One region of the Ochrobactrum sp. 19YEA23 genome, then DNA from elsewhere that is predicted to be linked to it. Evidence: riboswitches for the same ligand, from Rfam matches in the RefSeq annotation. Region 1 holds a riboswitch; each other region holds the start of a gene.

What was found. Region 1 has a riboswitch for cobalamin ahead of QBD01_RS13295 (ABC transporter substrate-binding protein). Riboswitches for the same ligand answer to the same signal wherever they lie in the genome.
Region 2: another riboswitch for cobalamin. It lies ahead of QBD01_RS20745 (TonB-dependent receptor domain-containing protein); the one in region 1 lies ahead of QBD01_RS13295 (ABC transporter substrate-binding protein).
Region 3: another riboswitch for cobalamin. It lies ahead of QBD01_RS20570 (CbtB domain-containing protein); the one in region 1 lies ahead of QBD01_RS13295 (ABC transporter substrate-binding protein).
Region 4: another riboswitch for cobalamin. It lies ahead of nrdH (glutaredoxin-like protein NrdH); the one in region 1 lies ahead of QBD01_RS13295 (ABC transporter substrate-binding protein).

The regions. Positions count from the first base shown of each region.
Region 1 is NZ_JASAMQ010000004.1:382,912-386,754, forward strand. Features, by position in the region: gene QBD01_RS13290 (iron ABC transporter permease) at 1-868, opposite strand, end outside; gene QBD01_RS13295 (ABC transporter substrate-binding protein) at 865-1,893, opposite strand; cobalamin riboswitch at 2,076-2,325, opposite strand; gene QBD01_RS13300 (RcnB family protein) at 2,505-2,855, shown strand; gene QBD01_RS13305 (hypothetical protein) at 3,006-3,173, opposite strand; tRNA gene QBD01_RS13310 (tRNA-His) at 3,307-3,383, opposite strand; gene pdhS (cell-division control histidine kinase PdhS) at 3,733-3,843, shown strand, end outside.
Region 2 is NZ_JASAMQ010000009.1:103,734-107,576, reverse strand. Features, by position in the region: gene QBD01_RS20750 (ABC transporter permease) at 1-1,078, shown strand, start outside; cobalamin riboswitch at 1,261-1,481, shown strand; gene QBD01_RS20745 (TonB-dependent receptor domain-containing protein) at 1,619-3,493, shown strand; gene QBD01_RS20740 (ABC transporter substrate-binding protein) at 3,506-3,843, shown strand, end outside.
Region 3 is NZ_JASAMQ010000009.1:61,064-64,906, reverse strand. Features, by position in the region: gene QBD01_RS20575 (cobyric acid synthase) at 253-1,704, shown strand; cobalamin riboswitch at 1,766-1,999, shown strand; gene QBD01_RS20570 (CbtB domain-containing protein) at 2,050-2,238, shown strand; gene QBD01_RS20565 (CbtA family protein) at 2,382-3,128, shown strand; gene cobU (bifunctional adenosylcobinamide kinase/adenosylcobinamide-phosphate guanylyltransferase) at 3,133-3,654, shown strand; gene cobW (cobalamin biosynthesis protein CobW) at 3,659-3,843, shown strand, end outside.
Region 4 is NZ_JASAMQ010000005.1:230,970-234,812, reverse strand. Features, by position in the region: gene nrdE (class 1b ribonucleoside-diphosphate reductase subunit alpha) at 1-1,752, opposite strand, end outside; gene nrdI (class Ib ribonucleoside-diphosphate reductase assembly flavoprotein NrdI) at 1,728-2,150, opposite strand; gene nrdH (glutaredoxin-like protein NrdH) at 2,176-2,397, opposite strand; cobalamin riboswitch at 2,713-2,928, opposite strand; gene QBD01_RS14950 (SDR family oxidoreductase) at 3,025-3,843, opposite strand, start outside.

The DNA.
Region 1 (3,843 bases):
GCACGCCGACAATCATCCGCGCCGCGTGGGGAATGACAAGGCCGATAAAGCCGATGGACCCGACGATGGAGACCATCACCGCCGTCATCATGGCGCTAGCGCCAATCAGCACCGCATAGACGCGCCGCACCGGAATGCCGAGCGAAGCGGCGGATTCTGCGCCAAAGGTGAAAGCATCGAGCGCGCGGGCATGCCAGAGGCAGATGATCAGGCCGATCAGGCAGGCAGGCAGCGCCAGCGTCACATCGGGCCAGCGCACGCCGGAAAGATTGCCGAGCAGCCAGAACATGATGCCCCGCGCCTGTTCGGCATTGGCGGCCTTTGTCACGATGAACGAGGTCAGCGCGTTGAAAAGCTGCGAGCCGGCTATACCAGCCAGAATGATGGCGCTGTTGCCGCGCCCGGCTTTCAGCGCCAGCAGTGAAACCAGAACGAAGGCGAGTATCGCCCCGATGAATGCGCCCAGCGAAAGCGTGAGAACGCCAGCGCCAATGCCAAGAATGGCAACGCTGACAGCCCCGGTCGATGCCCCGGCGGAAATGCCCAGAATATACGGATCGGCAAGCGAATTGCGCAGCAGCGATTGCAGCACAACGCCGGAAAGCGCCAGCGCCGCGCCGCAGCATGCCGCCACCACGGCGCGGCTGAGACGATAGCTCCACACGATCCCCTCATCGATGGGATCGAGCACATAGCCTGCATGCCACAGCCGGTTGGCGACGGTCTTCGCCACCACATCCAGCGGTATGGCGGTTTCACCAATCGCCGCGCCCAGCCACAGGGCGGCAAGCAACAGAATGAGCGCCAGAACCCCGGCGCTCACCTTGTTGCTGAAAGGAAGCCTTCCTATGGCCACCAATGCCGTCATTTGTTGAGGTCCGAGGCAGCGATGGCCGCCGCCAGCGTTTCAATGCCTTCAATCACCCGCAATGACGTGCTCATTGACTGCGCATCCATGTCGAAGACATGACCGCCCTTTACGGCAGGCATCAGGCTCGTCACCGGATCGCTTTCGAGGAACTTGTGCTTCACGGCAATATCGTCCGCCGGATAGCGGCGGCGATCCAGCTTGGCAGCAACGATCATCGACGGGTTGGACTTTGCAATCGTCTCCCAGCCGACCGTCGGCCACTCTTCTTCGCTGTCGACCACATTCTTGATGCCAAGCGCTGACAGAATATAGGCCGGAGCGCCGAACTTTCCGGCGATATAGGGGTCGGCGTCGATCTGCGTGCTGGAGAACCAGACAGCCGCCGACAGCTTGCCGCCGCTGGCGCCAATCTTGCTGCGCGCCGCTTCTTCACGCCCTTTCAGTTCGGCAATGAGCTTTTCACCACGATCCTGCACATTGAAGATCGCGGCCAGCTCACCGATTTCCTGATAGACGACATCCATCGTGAAGGCTGCCGTGCGCACGCCATCGCCACCGCCGGAATTATCCTTGCCGACGCAATCCGAAGGCGACGTATAGGCTGGTATGCCCAGTTCCTCGAACTGTTCCGGCTTGGCGACGATGCCGTTCGGTCCGACATGCCACTGGAAATCCGCCGTCACGATATCAGGTTTCTGCGCCAGAACGCTTTCAAAGCTCGGATCGTTATCGGCCAGCCGCTTGACCTTGGCATTGACCTCTTCAAAGCCCTTGAGCACCGGGCCAAACCACACTGCCGTGCCGACCACCTTATCGCCGAGACCGAGGCTGTACAGAATTTCCGTGCTGCTTTGGCCAACAGCCACCGCGCGCGTCGGGGCCTGTTTGAAAGTAACGTCGCGTCCGCAGTTCTTCAGCGTCAGCGGATATTGCGTTTCTGCAGCCTGAAGTGCCGGCACGCCTGCGAACAATGAAAGAGCGCATAGCGCTGCGCGGAACGACGTCTTGCCGTGGAATGTCATGAGAATCCCCGAAATAATGAAAGATGTGGCCACGTCAGCGGGCGGCAGCGATAAGGCACCGTGAGCAAACGGAGATATCCGGGGATATGAATGACGATGTAAAAAGGCGCTTTGCAGCGCGATGTGCTGTCATAACCTGCTCCTGCTCCGGGCATCCCCGCCCGTGACAATGGATGATGGTGGGCTCAAGGCCCTATGACGGCAGGTCTCCTGGCTTGCGGATAGTCGCTTCCATCTGCCTTCCCGCGCCTTTCGTGCTTCGCACGATCAAGCTCAGTGGCATGACGCCTGTTGGCGTCACGAGGATGGACAGCAATCCGCTTACAGTTGCGGGGGCAGCCACGGTCTTGGTCCCTTTTCGGGTCGTCCTCACCGTGTTCCCTATTAATCCCCTTCACTCTCGGTCGGGGAACCGTCGTAACACTATTACGTTCCGATGCCGGACCGGTCAAGTGTTTCCATCCTGATCGAACAGGTTTCGACACACATAAAGCCATGGTTAACAAAGCGTTAATATCACATTGATTTTATTTAATGTTTCAAAATGCTGCCATTCATCTTCCGTTCACTCGTCTCCCAATATTGTCCACCCCACAGCAAAGGAGAACATGATGTTCAAAAAAGTCATTCTTGCAGCCGTAGCCCTTTCCTTCATCGGCGCGCCGCTGGCAGCACAGGCGCAGGATTATCAGCGCAAGCCGGGTCCGCACCGCATGGAGCAGAAGCCACGCCCGTCGCATGGCAAGGAATTCGGCCGCAATGATCGTCGTGATCATGGCCGTCAGCATTGGTCCAAGGGCCAGCGTTACAATGACTGGCGTCGTCATCCGGAAGTGCGCGACTACAATCGCTACGGCCTCCGCCGTCCGGGTCCGGGCCAGCGCTGGGTGAAAGTCGACAACCAGTTCCTGCTTGTCACCACCGCAACCGGTATCATTGCAGGCATTCTCGCTGGCCGTTAAGCCCAGCCAGATTTGACCTCCAGTATTTACAAACAAAGGCCAGAGCTCAGCTCTGGCCTTTGTTGTTTTCCTGGAAAACTGCAACCGGAATTGGCTTACCAAACGTACATACGCCGATAAAACTCACTCGTGGCGGTCGGGTAAAGCGGCCTATCGATTGCGGGCTTTCATCAATATCCATATAAGAATGACCATCACAACAAGCCCGATGGCAAGGCCGACAAGCCCGCCATAAACAGCATCGGTGCTGCCGCCGATCAATGCACCAATGCCAGCCCCCAAAATCAGCAGGATAAGCGGCGGCATGCATCCGATCATTGCGAGGTCCTTGAATATAGCCTTCAAAGCCGAGAATGTAGCCAAGTTTGCCGCAAGCGACAACGGCGTCACGGCGAGATTGTCCAATCCCGCAGTAAACTCAATGTGTTAGTGAAATGGCCTGAGAGAGAAATGGTACGGTCGGTTGGAGTTGAACCAACGACCTCAGGAGCCACAATCCTGCGCTCTAACCAACTGAGCTACGACCGCGTACCTTTGCCGGATCAAGCGCCTCAGCGCCGCCGACAGGGGGTCACATACGGAGAATCGATCCATATTGCAAGCGATTATAGCGCTCTTTTTTCAGAAATTCCCAATTGTCTGATTCAATGTCGAATTCCACCCATATTCTACAGAGACTGGTAACCATTGCAGGTGGCTGGCTGTGAACAACCGAAATATCGGGCACAACCTGTAAAATTGCCATTCCGGCATTAACTAATGAAATAGAAAATCGGGCTCATACCGTATGGAAATATGGACCCGCGGCCTCAGTGAGCTTATTAACAGGCGGTTAATGGCTACGACGGGGCGGTCGAAAGAACAGATAAGGACCGGTATGTCTGGATCATACCCATTCATCGATATTGCCGCGCTGGATGCTATCCGCGAAGGCTTTGCCAAAGGCGATGCGCAGATCGTGCTGACACGCGATCTGTCGGCTGTGCTT
Region 2 (3,843 bases), on a different contig from region 1:
GGAACTGCGCGGTCTCGCCCGCGATCCGATGCTTCTACTCCTGATCGTCTACGCGTTCACGCTGGCGGTCTATACGTCCGCGCGAGCGCAGCCGGAAAACCTCAGTAATGCGGCCATCGCCATTGTCGATGAGGATCAGTCGCCGGTCTCCAGCCGTATCACCGCCGCTTTCTATCCGCCTTATTTCGTGCCGCCCAAGCTCATTTCGTCTTACGAAATGGACAGTCGCATGGATGAGGGGCTGGACACGTTTGCGCTGAACATTCCGCCCAATTTCCAGCGCGATCTGCTGGCCGGGCGGTCGCCGACCATCCAGCTTAACGTGGACGCAACCCGCATGAGCCAGGCTTTCACCGGCGGCGGTTATGTCCAGTCCATCGTTTCCGGTGAGGTGAACGAGTTTCTGAACCGCTATCGTGGCACGGCGGACACGAAGGTCGATCTCAATTTGCGATCCCGCTTCAATCAGGACCTGAACAAGAGCTGGTTCGGCGCGATCAACAATGTCATTTCGTCGGTCACCATGCTGTCGATCATCCTGACGGGCGCGGCGCTCATCCGCGAGCGCGAACACGGAACCATCGAGCATCTGCTCGTCATGCCGGTAACGCCTGTTGAAATCATGGTCAGCAAGGTCTGGTCCATGGGGCTGGTCGTGCTGGTGGCTTCGGCTTTTGCGCTGGTCTTTGTCGTGCAAGGCCTGCTGACAGTGCCGGTTTATGGGTCTGTCCTCCTGTTTCTGGCCGGTGCCGCATTGCAGCTTTTCGCAACGACAAGCCTCGGTATTTTCCTGGCGACGGTTGCCGGTTCCATGCCGCAGTTCGGCATGTTGCTGATGCTGGTCCTGATGCCTTTGCAGGTGCTTTCAGGCGGGATGACCCCGCGGGAAAGCATGCCGGACATCATCCAGAACATCATGCTGGTGGCGCCCAACACGCATTTCGTCATCTTGGCGCAGGCAATCCTGTTTCGAGGGGCAGGCATAAGCGTGGTGTGGCCGCAATTTCTGGCCCTGATCGTCATCGGATCGGTGCTGTTTTACTTTGCGCTGCAACGTTTCCGGGCGTTCTTGCGCTAGAGCGGTCGGAACCGCTTTAGCCATTTGTTTTCACGCATTATCCTACGCAAAACCGCTGCGCACTTTTGCTGGAAATGCTCGAACCAAAGCCTTTTGAAAACAATGCCCTGAATCGCTTCGTTGAGAATGCGATTCAGGGCGAAGCCTTTTTGGCGCATTGCCAATCCGGGTCAGCCTTGCTAACGCTCGAAACAGGAAACGGTTTCGCTGTAAAAGGCGGATGAAAAGGGAACGCGGTGAGGCCATCTGGCCAATTCTGCGACTGCCCCCGCAACTGTAACCGGAGAGCTATCTTCCATAATCGCTGAGGCGATTAAGCCACTGAGTGCAGACGCATTCGGGAAGGCGGAAGAACAGCGGCGACCCGGAAGTCAGGAGACCTGCCGTATCCGGTCACCTAGTTTCGACGCGGGGCGTGTCGGGGCGCGGCTTTCCGTAGCGGTGACATTGAACAAATGTTGCCGCCGGAACGAGAGACGGGGTTTCCCTTATTTCTTCGACCTGCGGTCAGGCAATGCTGCCTTGCAGGAGAAGACCTAGGTGCATATTTCAAAATTATCGATTTTGCTGACTGCGGCTTTTGCTGCTGTAAATCCGCTTGACGCATCTGCGCAAACCGCCAGTGCTACGGACGATGCGAATGCAGGTGTGGTGCTCGACACAATCGTCGTCACTCCGCTTCGCCGTGCGACCTCGTTGCAGCGATCGACATCTTCGGTCACGGTCATCGATACGGCTGAAATCGAGCGCTCGGCAGCACCCGACCTGCAATCTTTGCTGAAAACCTATAGCGGCGTTTCGATCAGGACAAATGGCGGGCAGGGGTCCAAGTCGGACATTTATCTGCGCGGCATGTCGTCCACGCAAACGGTCGTGCTGGTCAACGGCGTGCGTTCTGCCTCGGCAACAGACGGCACAACGGCGCTGGCCAATATTCCACTGACCTCCATCGAGCGTATCGAGATCGCCAAGGGCGGTCATTCGGCCCAATATGGCGCTGATGCGATGGGCGGTGTCATCAACATCATTACCAAACAGGGTGGAGCCTGCGGCGAGCGCTCATGGTGCGGCAGCCTGACCACCGGTGTCACTCATCCCTGGGGCGGATATGCATCCGGCTCGATACAGGGACAAAGCGCTGCTGGTGTCGATTATGCCTTTGGCGCGGCGATAACCGGCACGCAGGGCTATGATTTCACCAGCTCTGATGCGTTTGGGCACGAGCCGGATCGGGACGGCTTTCTGCAAGGCTCGTTCAACTTCTCGCTTGGAAAAGACTTCGACTGGGGCAGGCTCTATGCGGACGGGCTTCTGAGCCGGGGCCGCAATCAGTATGACGCCACTGCTCCATACGCGAATGAGGCTTACAGCACTGCGTTCACGGGAAAAGTCGGTACGCGGATCGATCATACGGATGATTGGTCTTCGACGCTTGAGTTCAGCAGCGGCATCGACAGTAGCCGCAATTTCCGCAAGGGCGTGTCCGGCTCCGACCGGTATGAAACCAAGCGCTATGGCGTCTTCGCTTCCACGGAGAAAAGTTTCGAAACGGGTAAGGCAAAACACGTTGTCACCGGCGGTGTAGAAGCCTATCGCGAGACCATCGATTCCACTGTCGACTATGACGAGACGGGGCGCAATCTGGCGGCGGTGTTCGGCCAATATTCTCTGGAATATGAAGCACTGCGCGTGGATGGCGGCGTGCGTTACGACCACAATCAGCAATTCGGCGACGTTACAACTTATAATATCGGCGCGAGCTATGAGATTGTTCCCGATCTCGTTCTGCGCTCCTCTTATGCGACCGGCTTTCGCGCGCCGACATTCAACGAGCTTTATTATCCCGGTTATGCCAATCCCGATCTGGAGCCGGAAAAGTCGCGCTCCTATGAAGTGGGGCTGAACTGGCAGATTTCGGCCGCGACCAGCCTCGATCTTGCGCTCTATCGCAACGAACTGCGCGATGCGATCATGAGCACAGCGCCTTCCTATCTGCCCTATAATGTGGCCCGCGCGCAGATTACGGGCTTCGAGGCGACACTGGGCCATCGCTTCAATGACCAGTGGGGTGTGAAGGGTGTGCTGGACTTCAAGCGTCCCATTGATGAAGAAAACGACACCGATCTTGCCTATCGCGAACGTTTCAAGGCGACCGCCGAGGTGAACTATACGCCGTTTGAGGGGCTCGACCTGACGGGCCGTGTCTTTTACGGCGGTTCGCGCTATGCCGATGCGGCAAATACGCAGAAGCTCGGCAGCTATGTGACGGCCGATTTCGTGGCGCTCTATGCCATCGACAAGCAGTCCAAGCTTAAGTTGTCGGTCGAGAACATCTTTGACAAGGACTACCAGACGACCTCCGGCTATATTGCACCGGGCCGTACCTTCAATATCGGCCTGACGCGTAATTTCTGAGGTTTTCGACAGATGACGAGAGCGATGATCCTTGGCAGAAACTGGCTTCTGGCGCTGGCAGCCACGGTTTCGGTCGCTCTTTCATCTGCCGAGGCAGCACCACCGCAGCGCGTGGTGTCGATCAATGTCTGCACCGATCAACTGGCTATGCTGCTCGCTGCGCCGGGGCAGGTGCACTCCGTTTCCTATCTTTCCCGCGATCCGCAGCTTTCTGTGCTGGCTGGGCAGGCGGCGCAACTGCCGATCAATCATGCGCAGGCGGAAGAGGTTTTCCTCATGAAGCCCGATCTTGTGCTGGCGGGCACGTTTTCATCGCAGGTGACGGTCGATCTCCTGCGCAGGCTTGGCTT
Region 3 (3,843 bases), on a different contig from region 1:
ACGTGAGCACCGGAAGCGCAGAAATTGCCATTTGTAGACCGGCATGGTGACTTTTGGATCAGATACTTGAGCCGACTAGAGCATAAGACCGGAACACTGCCAACGCTCCATTGGAATAATCTTGCTCACATTTGTAATAAACTGATGCGCATTTTTGCATAGAAGGGGCATCGCGAAGCGCGTTGGATGTGCTGTGAGGCGCAGGCTTAGACCCAGATTGCCATGGCTTACCGTTTCGGCTACGCAGGTCAGATGGTACGGGCAATTATGTTTCAGGGAACGGGGTCTGATGTCGGCAAGAGCGTGCTTGTCGCGGGGCTCTGTCGTGTGGCGCGCAATCGTGGGCTGAAAGTCCGTCCGTTCAAGCCTCAGAACATGTCCAACAATGCTGCGGTCAGTGATGACGGCGGGGAAATCGGTCGTGCCCAGTGGCTACAGGCGCTGGCGTCGGGCATTCCTTCGTCTGTGCATATGAACCCGGTTTTGCTGAAACCTCAGACCGATATGGGCAGCCAGATCGTAGTGCAGGGCCAGGTGCGCGGCGAAGCGCGCGGGCGGTATTATCAGGAATTGAAGCCGCAGCTAATGGCCTCGGTGATGGAGTCCTTTTCCATCGTCAGCGAAGGTGCAGACCTTGTGCTGATTGAAGGAGCAGGCTCTCCAGCGGAAATTAATCTTCGGGCCGGAGATATCGCCAATATGGGCTTTGCAACGCGGGCCAATGTGCCGGTGGTGCTGGTCGGTGACATCGACCGGGGCGGGGTGATCGCGTCGCTGGTCGGGACCCACACAATCCTGCCGGAAGAAGATCGCGCCATGGTGCGCGGGTTCATCATCAACAAGTTTCGTGGTGACATTTCTCTGTTCGACGACGGGTTGGAAGCGATAGAACGCTTTACCGGCTGGCGTTCGTTCGGTGTGGTTCCATGGCTCAAGGCTGTTTCCCGATTACCTGCCGAAGATTCGGTGGTTTTGGAGCGTGCCGTGCGCAGCGCTGACAAGGCGCTCAAAGTTGCGGTTCCGATGTTGCCGCGCATCGCCAATTTCGACGATCTGGACCCGCTGAAGGTCGAACCCGCCGTGGAGGTGGTCATGGTGCCGCCCGGTACGCCGCTTCCGTCCGATGCCGGTCTGGTCGTGCTGCCCGGAACAAAGTCCACCATTGCCGATCTGCTGGCGTTCCGTGAAAACGGTTGGGATCGCGATCTGGCTGGGCACGTAAAACGCGGCGGACATGTACTCGGTATCTGCGGCGGTTTTCAGATGCTGGGGCGCAGCATCCGCGATCCGCATGGGATCGAAGGGCAGGTGCGCGAAGCGGAAGGTTTGGGGCTGCTGGATATTGAAACCGTCATGGAGCCGGAAAAAGTCGTCCGCAATGTTGAAGCGAGTTCATTGCTTTATGATACGCCGCTGGAAGGCTATGAAATCCATATCGGGCGCACAACAGGGGCCGATATGTTCAGGCCTTTTGCGCGCATCGGGGATCATGATGACGGTGCGGTCTCTCCGAATGGCCGGATTATGGGGACCTATCTGCACGGCGTTTTCGGCGCAGATCGTTTCCGGCAGCAATTTCTCGCCACGCTGGGTATCGAAGGCGGTGCTGGCAATTATCGCATGAGCGTTGAAACAGCGCTGGATGAGCTGGCGGAAGGGCTGGAAGCCTGTCTCGATATCGACGCGCTGTTTTCTTTGAAATGATGCTGTTCAGGCGTCCCACTCTGCCCGCAAGCCCGATTGACGGTGCTTTAGCAAAGGCCTAATGTCCAACTATGTGACAGGTTTTCGCCGGACGAATCCGGTGGGACCAAGAGGGAATGCGAAGGACGGACCCAATTCGGGCGTCTTTATCGCAGCCGACCCCGCGACTGTAGAGCGGAGAGGAATGAAGCCAAGCCGGGCAACCGGCAGCCACTGGAACTTAAAGTTCCGGGAAGGCGGTGACATTTCCGACGACCCGTGAGCCAGGAGACCTGCCTGTTGCAGAAGGGTATTTTACCCGCGCCCCATGGGAGGTTTTTCCCTGCTGCCTGCACGGAGGTTGTCATGGCCGCACGTATAAATAATTCTGTCTCCACCACTGTATCTCTACCTTTGGCTGCGCGTCTTGGTACGGCTGTGGTTTCCCTGCTCCTTGGCGCCTTCCTCGTCTATGGCGTTGGACTTGCGCATTCGGACACGCTGCACGATTCAGCGCACGATACCCGCCATTCTTACGGTTTTCCTTGCCATTGATGCTTTAGCGTCGACATTGCGAACGGCGTTTACGTGCCGGTTTGCGTGGGGAATGAACGTAGACGTGTTTTTCAAGGAAGCTGACACTGCTTTGCGTCCGATGGCTGTGGCTATCGGCGATTTTTTGCAGTTGGGGGACTAAAATGTTGATCCGTTATCTTTTGGCTACGCTTGCTGCGGGCCTTCTGGCAGGGCTTCTGGTGACGCCTGCCATGTATCTCAAGACCGTTCCACTTATTCTGCAGGCGGAAGTTTATGAAGAGGCTGGCGGCGGCCATAGTCATGGACCGGCTGAAGCCGCGCCGCATGAACAGGCCGGTGCCGAAGCTCCTGCCCATGATCATGCGGCAGCTGCCGCACCAGCCGAAGAAGAAGCCGGGGCAGAACTGCCGTTCGGCCGTCTTGGCAATACGATCCTGGCCAACCTGGTTGCCGGTTCTGGTTTTGCTCTTCTGCTTGGCGGCATTGCGCTGCTGCTCGGTCGTCCAATCACAGTGCGGAACGGCCTGTATTGGGGCATGGCCGGTTTCTTTGCAGTGGCGTTTATGCCTGCGCTCGGTTTGTCGCCGGAACTGCCGGCAATGCCAGCGGCTGATCTCGCCCAGCGCCAGCTCTGGTGGATTTCGACGGTCGTACTCAGTGGTGTCGGTCTCTATCTGATCGTGCTGCGCGACGAAATCTGGGCAAAATTGCTCGGTCTTGTCGCAATCATTGCCCCGCAGGTCTATGGCGCGCCGCATCCAGAGGATATTGCGTCGCCAATTCCGTCGCTGCTCGCATCGCAATATGCGGTCGCTTCGCTGGCGACGAACCTGTTCATGTGGGCGGTGATCGGTCTGGCGCTTGGCTGGTTCATCCAGCATTACGCCACATCCGAACTGGAAGGCTGATAGCGTGGCTCTGCCCGGAAAAATCACCTTTGTTCTTGGCGGAGCCCGTTCGGGTAAGTCGTCCTATGCCGAAAAGCTGGTTGAAGCCTCCGGGCTTCAGCCGGTCTATCTGGCGACGGGGCGCGCCTTCGACGGAGAAATGGAAAGCCGTATTGCGGTGCATCGCGACCGACGCGGCACGCAATGGCAGACCGTAGAAGAGCCGCTCGATCTGAAGAGCGCACTTCTGCAACACACGCAATCGACCAGATTCATGCTGGTTGACTGCCTGACCCTTTGGGTCACCAATCTTATGATGGCCGAGCGCGACATCGCCGCGGAATCACACGATCTGGTTGCTGTGCTTTCGGCCCTCGGCGGGCCGGTGGTTTTTGTGTCCAACGAAGTTGGGCTCGGCATCGTGCCCGAAAATCGCATGGCGCGGGAATTTCGCGATCATGCAGGTTTTCTGCATCAGGCCATCGCTGCAGCGGCAGACGAAGTTTATTTCATGGCGGCAGGTTTGCCGCTCAAGATGAAGGGATAATTTTATGCAGGGTCAAAAGATACCGGCTACCGTGATCACCGGGTTTCTCGGGTCGGGCAAGACCACGATGATCCGCAATCTGCTTGAAAACGCCAATGGCAAGCGCATTGCGCTGATTATCAATGAATTTGGTGATCTTGGTGTCGATGGCGGCATTCTGAAAGGTTGCGGTATCGAGACCTGCCGCGA
Region 4 (3,843 bases), on a different contig from region 1:
TGCGATGCCCGCCTTTTCGAAAATCTCACGGACTTTCTCGGTCTCTGGCTCCCAAAGCTGATCGGTATATTTGTCGAAATATTCACCCGATGCATATTTGGACTTCTCAAAACCGCTGAACGACTTACCCGCTTCGACGGCAATGTGGTTCGAAGCACGCAATGCGTGATAAGTCACGGTGTAGAAATAGATATTCGTGAAATCTACGCCTTCTTCCGAACCGTAGAAAATCCGCTCGCGAGCCAGATAGCCATGCAGGTTCATCTGGCCGAGGCCGATGGCGTGGCTCTCATCATTGCCGCGCGCAACAGACGGCACCGAGCCAATATGGCTCATATCGGAAACTGCCGTCAGCGCCCGAATGGAGGTTTCGATGGTCTTTCCAAAATCCGCCGAATCCATCGCGGCTGCGATGTTGAGCGAACCCAGATTGCACGAAATATCCTTGCCCAGATGCGAATAGGACAGGTCTTCATCAAAGATGCTGGCCTCGCTGACCTGCAGGATTTCCGAGCACAGATTGCTCATGGTGATGCGCCCGTCGATCGGGTTGGCGCGGTTCACCGTGTCCTCGAACATGATATAGGGATAGCCGGACTCGAACTGAATTTCCGCCAATACCTGGAAGAACTCACGCGCATTGATCTTCCGCTTGCGGATGCGCGCATCATCGACCATTTCGCGGTATTTTTCCGTGACGGAAATCTCGGTCAGCGGCTGACCATAGACCCGCTCCACGTCATAAGGCGAGAACAGATACATATCCTCGTTGTTGCGGGCGAGTTCAAAGGTGATATCCGGGATCACCACACCCAGCGACAAAGTCTTGATGCGGATTTTTTCGTCGGCATTCTCGCGCTTGGTGTCGAGGAAGCGCATGATATCGGGATGATGCGCATGCAGATAAACTGCACCCGCACCCTGTCGCGCACCAAGCTGATTGGCGTAGGAGAATGAATCTTCCAGAAGCTTCATCACCGGAATGATGCCCGAAGACTGGTTCTGGATCTGCTTGATCGGGGCGCCGGATTCGCGAATATTCGTCAGGCTCAAGGCCACGCCGCCGCCGCGCTTGGACAGCTGCAATGCGGAATTGATGGAGCGTCCGATGGACTCCATATTGTCTTCCACCCGCAGCAGGAAGCAGGACACGAGTTCGCCGCGCTGTTTCTTGCCAGCATTAAGGAAGGTTGGTGTTGCGGGCTGATAGCGACCGGAAATAATCTCATCGACAAGGTCGCGCGCAAGCTGTTCACTGCCACGCGCCAATGCCAGCGCCACCATGCAGACACGATCTTCATAGCGCTCCAGATAGCGCTTTCCGTCGAAGGTTTTCAGCGTGTAGCTGGTGTAATATTTGAAAGCGCCGAGAAATGTCGGGAAACGGAATTTCTTGGCATAGGCCTCATCGAAAAGGTCGCGCACGAAATTGAAGGAGTACTGGTCCAGCACCGCCTGTTCGTAATAGTTTTCGGTCACCAGATAATCGAGCTTCTCCCGCAGATTATGGAAGAAGACCGTGTTCTGGTTGACGTGCTGAAGGAAATATTGCTGCGCAGCCTGCCGGTCACGATCAAGCTGGATCTTGCCTTCATCGTCATACAGATTGAGCATCGCGTTCAGCGCATGATAGTCCAGCCCATCGGTAGACTTGACGGGCTTGGGGCTGTTCGACGCCGCCGCTTGCGGCGCGTCCTGCGTGACCGGCTCTGCGTCGCGCTCGCGGATCAGGGTTGTGTCTGCCGTGTCCAAAATCGTTCCATCCCGTTCCTGACATTGCCAATGTCTTCATCTGTTCCCAAAAGCTCGAAGCGATAGAGATAGGGAACCTGACATTTGGCAGAGATTATTTTGCCGGCTATGCCGAAAGCTTCGCCGAAATTGCTGTTGCCCGCGGCAATCACGCCGCGGATCAGCGAGCGATTGCCCGCATTGTTGAGAAAGCGGATGACGGGCTTGGGCACAGCCCCCTTGGTTCCGCCGCCGCCATAGCTTGGCGTCATGAGCACGAATGGTTCGTCTATCTGCAACGAGCCCGGTTCTTCCTCATCCCTTTGCAGGATGGGGATGCGCCTTGCGCGCATTCCAAGCCGCTCGACGAAACGATGTGTGTTTTCGGAGCGACTGGAAAAATAGACAAGGAGACCCATTGCCGAGCTCATGACAGAGCCACGGTCACGAAAGACCGTTGATCATATCCGGACGGAAGCCGGCCCAGTGGGTTTCTCCGGCCACAACGACGGGCACCTGACGGTAGCCCAGCCCCGTGACGAGATCGTAAGCGTCCATATCTGCAGAAATGTCGATGACCTGATAATCGATCCCCTGACGGTCGAGGGCACGGGTGGTTGCGGTGCACTGGACGCAAGCGGGTTTGCTATAGACGGTGACGTTCATTTCTTCCTCACTGGATGGGGCGCGAGCTGTCAAAGGCACAAGCCATCGGGACAGATGCGCATAAGAGATTGTTCGCGCATGGAACATGCGCGTTAAGGCGGACAAAATCGGGGAACAGTCAGCGATGCCTGAACACCACTGAACCGCGCAAAATCACCTCTGGAAAGGTGGACCTGAACTGAGAGAACAATACAAACTAGACAATGTGTCAGACATGGACTTCACCCCGAAGCTTGTGAGCGGGCATTCGGAGTAGCAATCGGCAAGAAGCACATCTCGCCTCAATGATTGCACACCAACCGGACACCCCGCCCGTGGACGTTCATTGCTCAAGGCAGGTCTCCTGGCTCACGGGTCAGCGCTCTTGTCGGTCTTCCCAGCTTACGCCAGTGACGTGATCAACAAGAACTCACCGCTTACAGTTGCGGGGGCAGCTTCGGCTTCGTCTCAACCTTCATGGCGGCGACTCACCGAATTCCCTCTTAGCTTTCGACTCATCGAATCGAAAGAACCTAGAACACTATATATAGTAGCCGAAGTTAAAAGACCGTCAACGGATAGTTGGTGAAAAGCGAAAAATCAGCAATCCATTTTGTAATGGCTGTGAAGAACGTGGATAACCGGACTTCATCGCGCTGGTTTGATCGGCTTCGGGCGAAATTCGGGCTTCAGAGCCTTGAGCGCCATACGATCCACGATTCGCGGCGCGATCAGCTTGAGCCAGCGCCCCAATCGCATTTGCCGCGTCATCAATACCTCGCGTTTGCGCCTCTGCAAACCATCGAGCATGAGACGCACCGCTTCTTCCACAGACATCATATCGTCTTCACGCACGCCGCTGGTTCCCAGCGCTTCACCGCTGGCGCCATAACCGACCTTGCGAATATCTGTCTTCACAACGCCCGGATAAACAATCGTCACGGAAATACCGCTGGGCTCCAGTTCCGAACGAAGTGCTTCGCAAAATCCGGAAAGCGCGAACTTTGTCCCACTATAGGCCGAGCGCCCCGGCACGCCGATCAAGCCCGCGACAGACGAGACCACCCCAATCCGTCCTTTGGTCTTTGCAAGGTGCGGAAGTGCGGCATGGATCGGCCAGATGCTGCCGAAGTAATTCAACTCCATAAGATCGTGCATCCAGTGCAGATCTTCCGGTTTGATTTCCGCGAAATTGGCGTGGGCCGACATGCCCGCATTGACGATCAGCGTGTCGATCCGGCCAAAAGTCGAGGCCGCTTTTTCAATCAAGGCAATGCAGGCATTGCGATCTGTAACATCGGTCGGCACGACCAGCACGGTGCTGCCCTCAAGCCGCAATTCTGTTGCCAGCTTTTCAAGCTTCTCGACATTACGCGCAGCCAGAACAAGAGCAGCCCCTGCGCGATCGCGATGCGCAATCTGGCGTGCGGTTTCCGCTCCGATACCGTCGGACGCGCCCGTTATAAT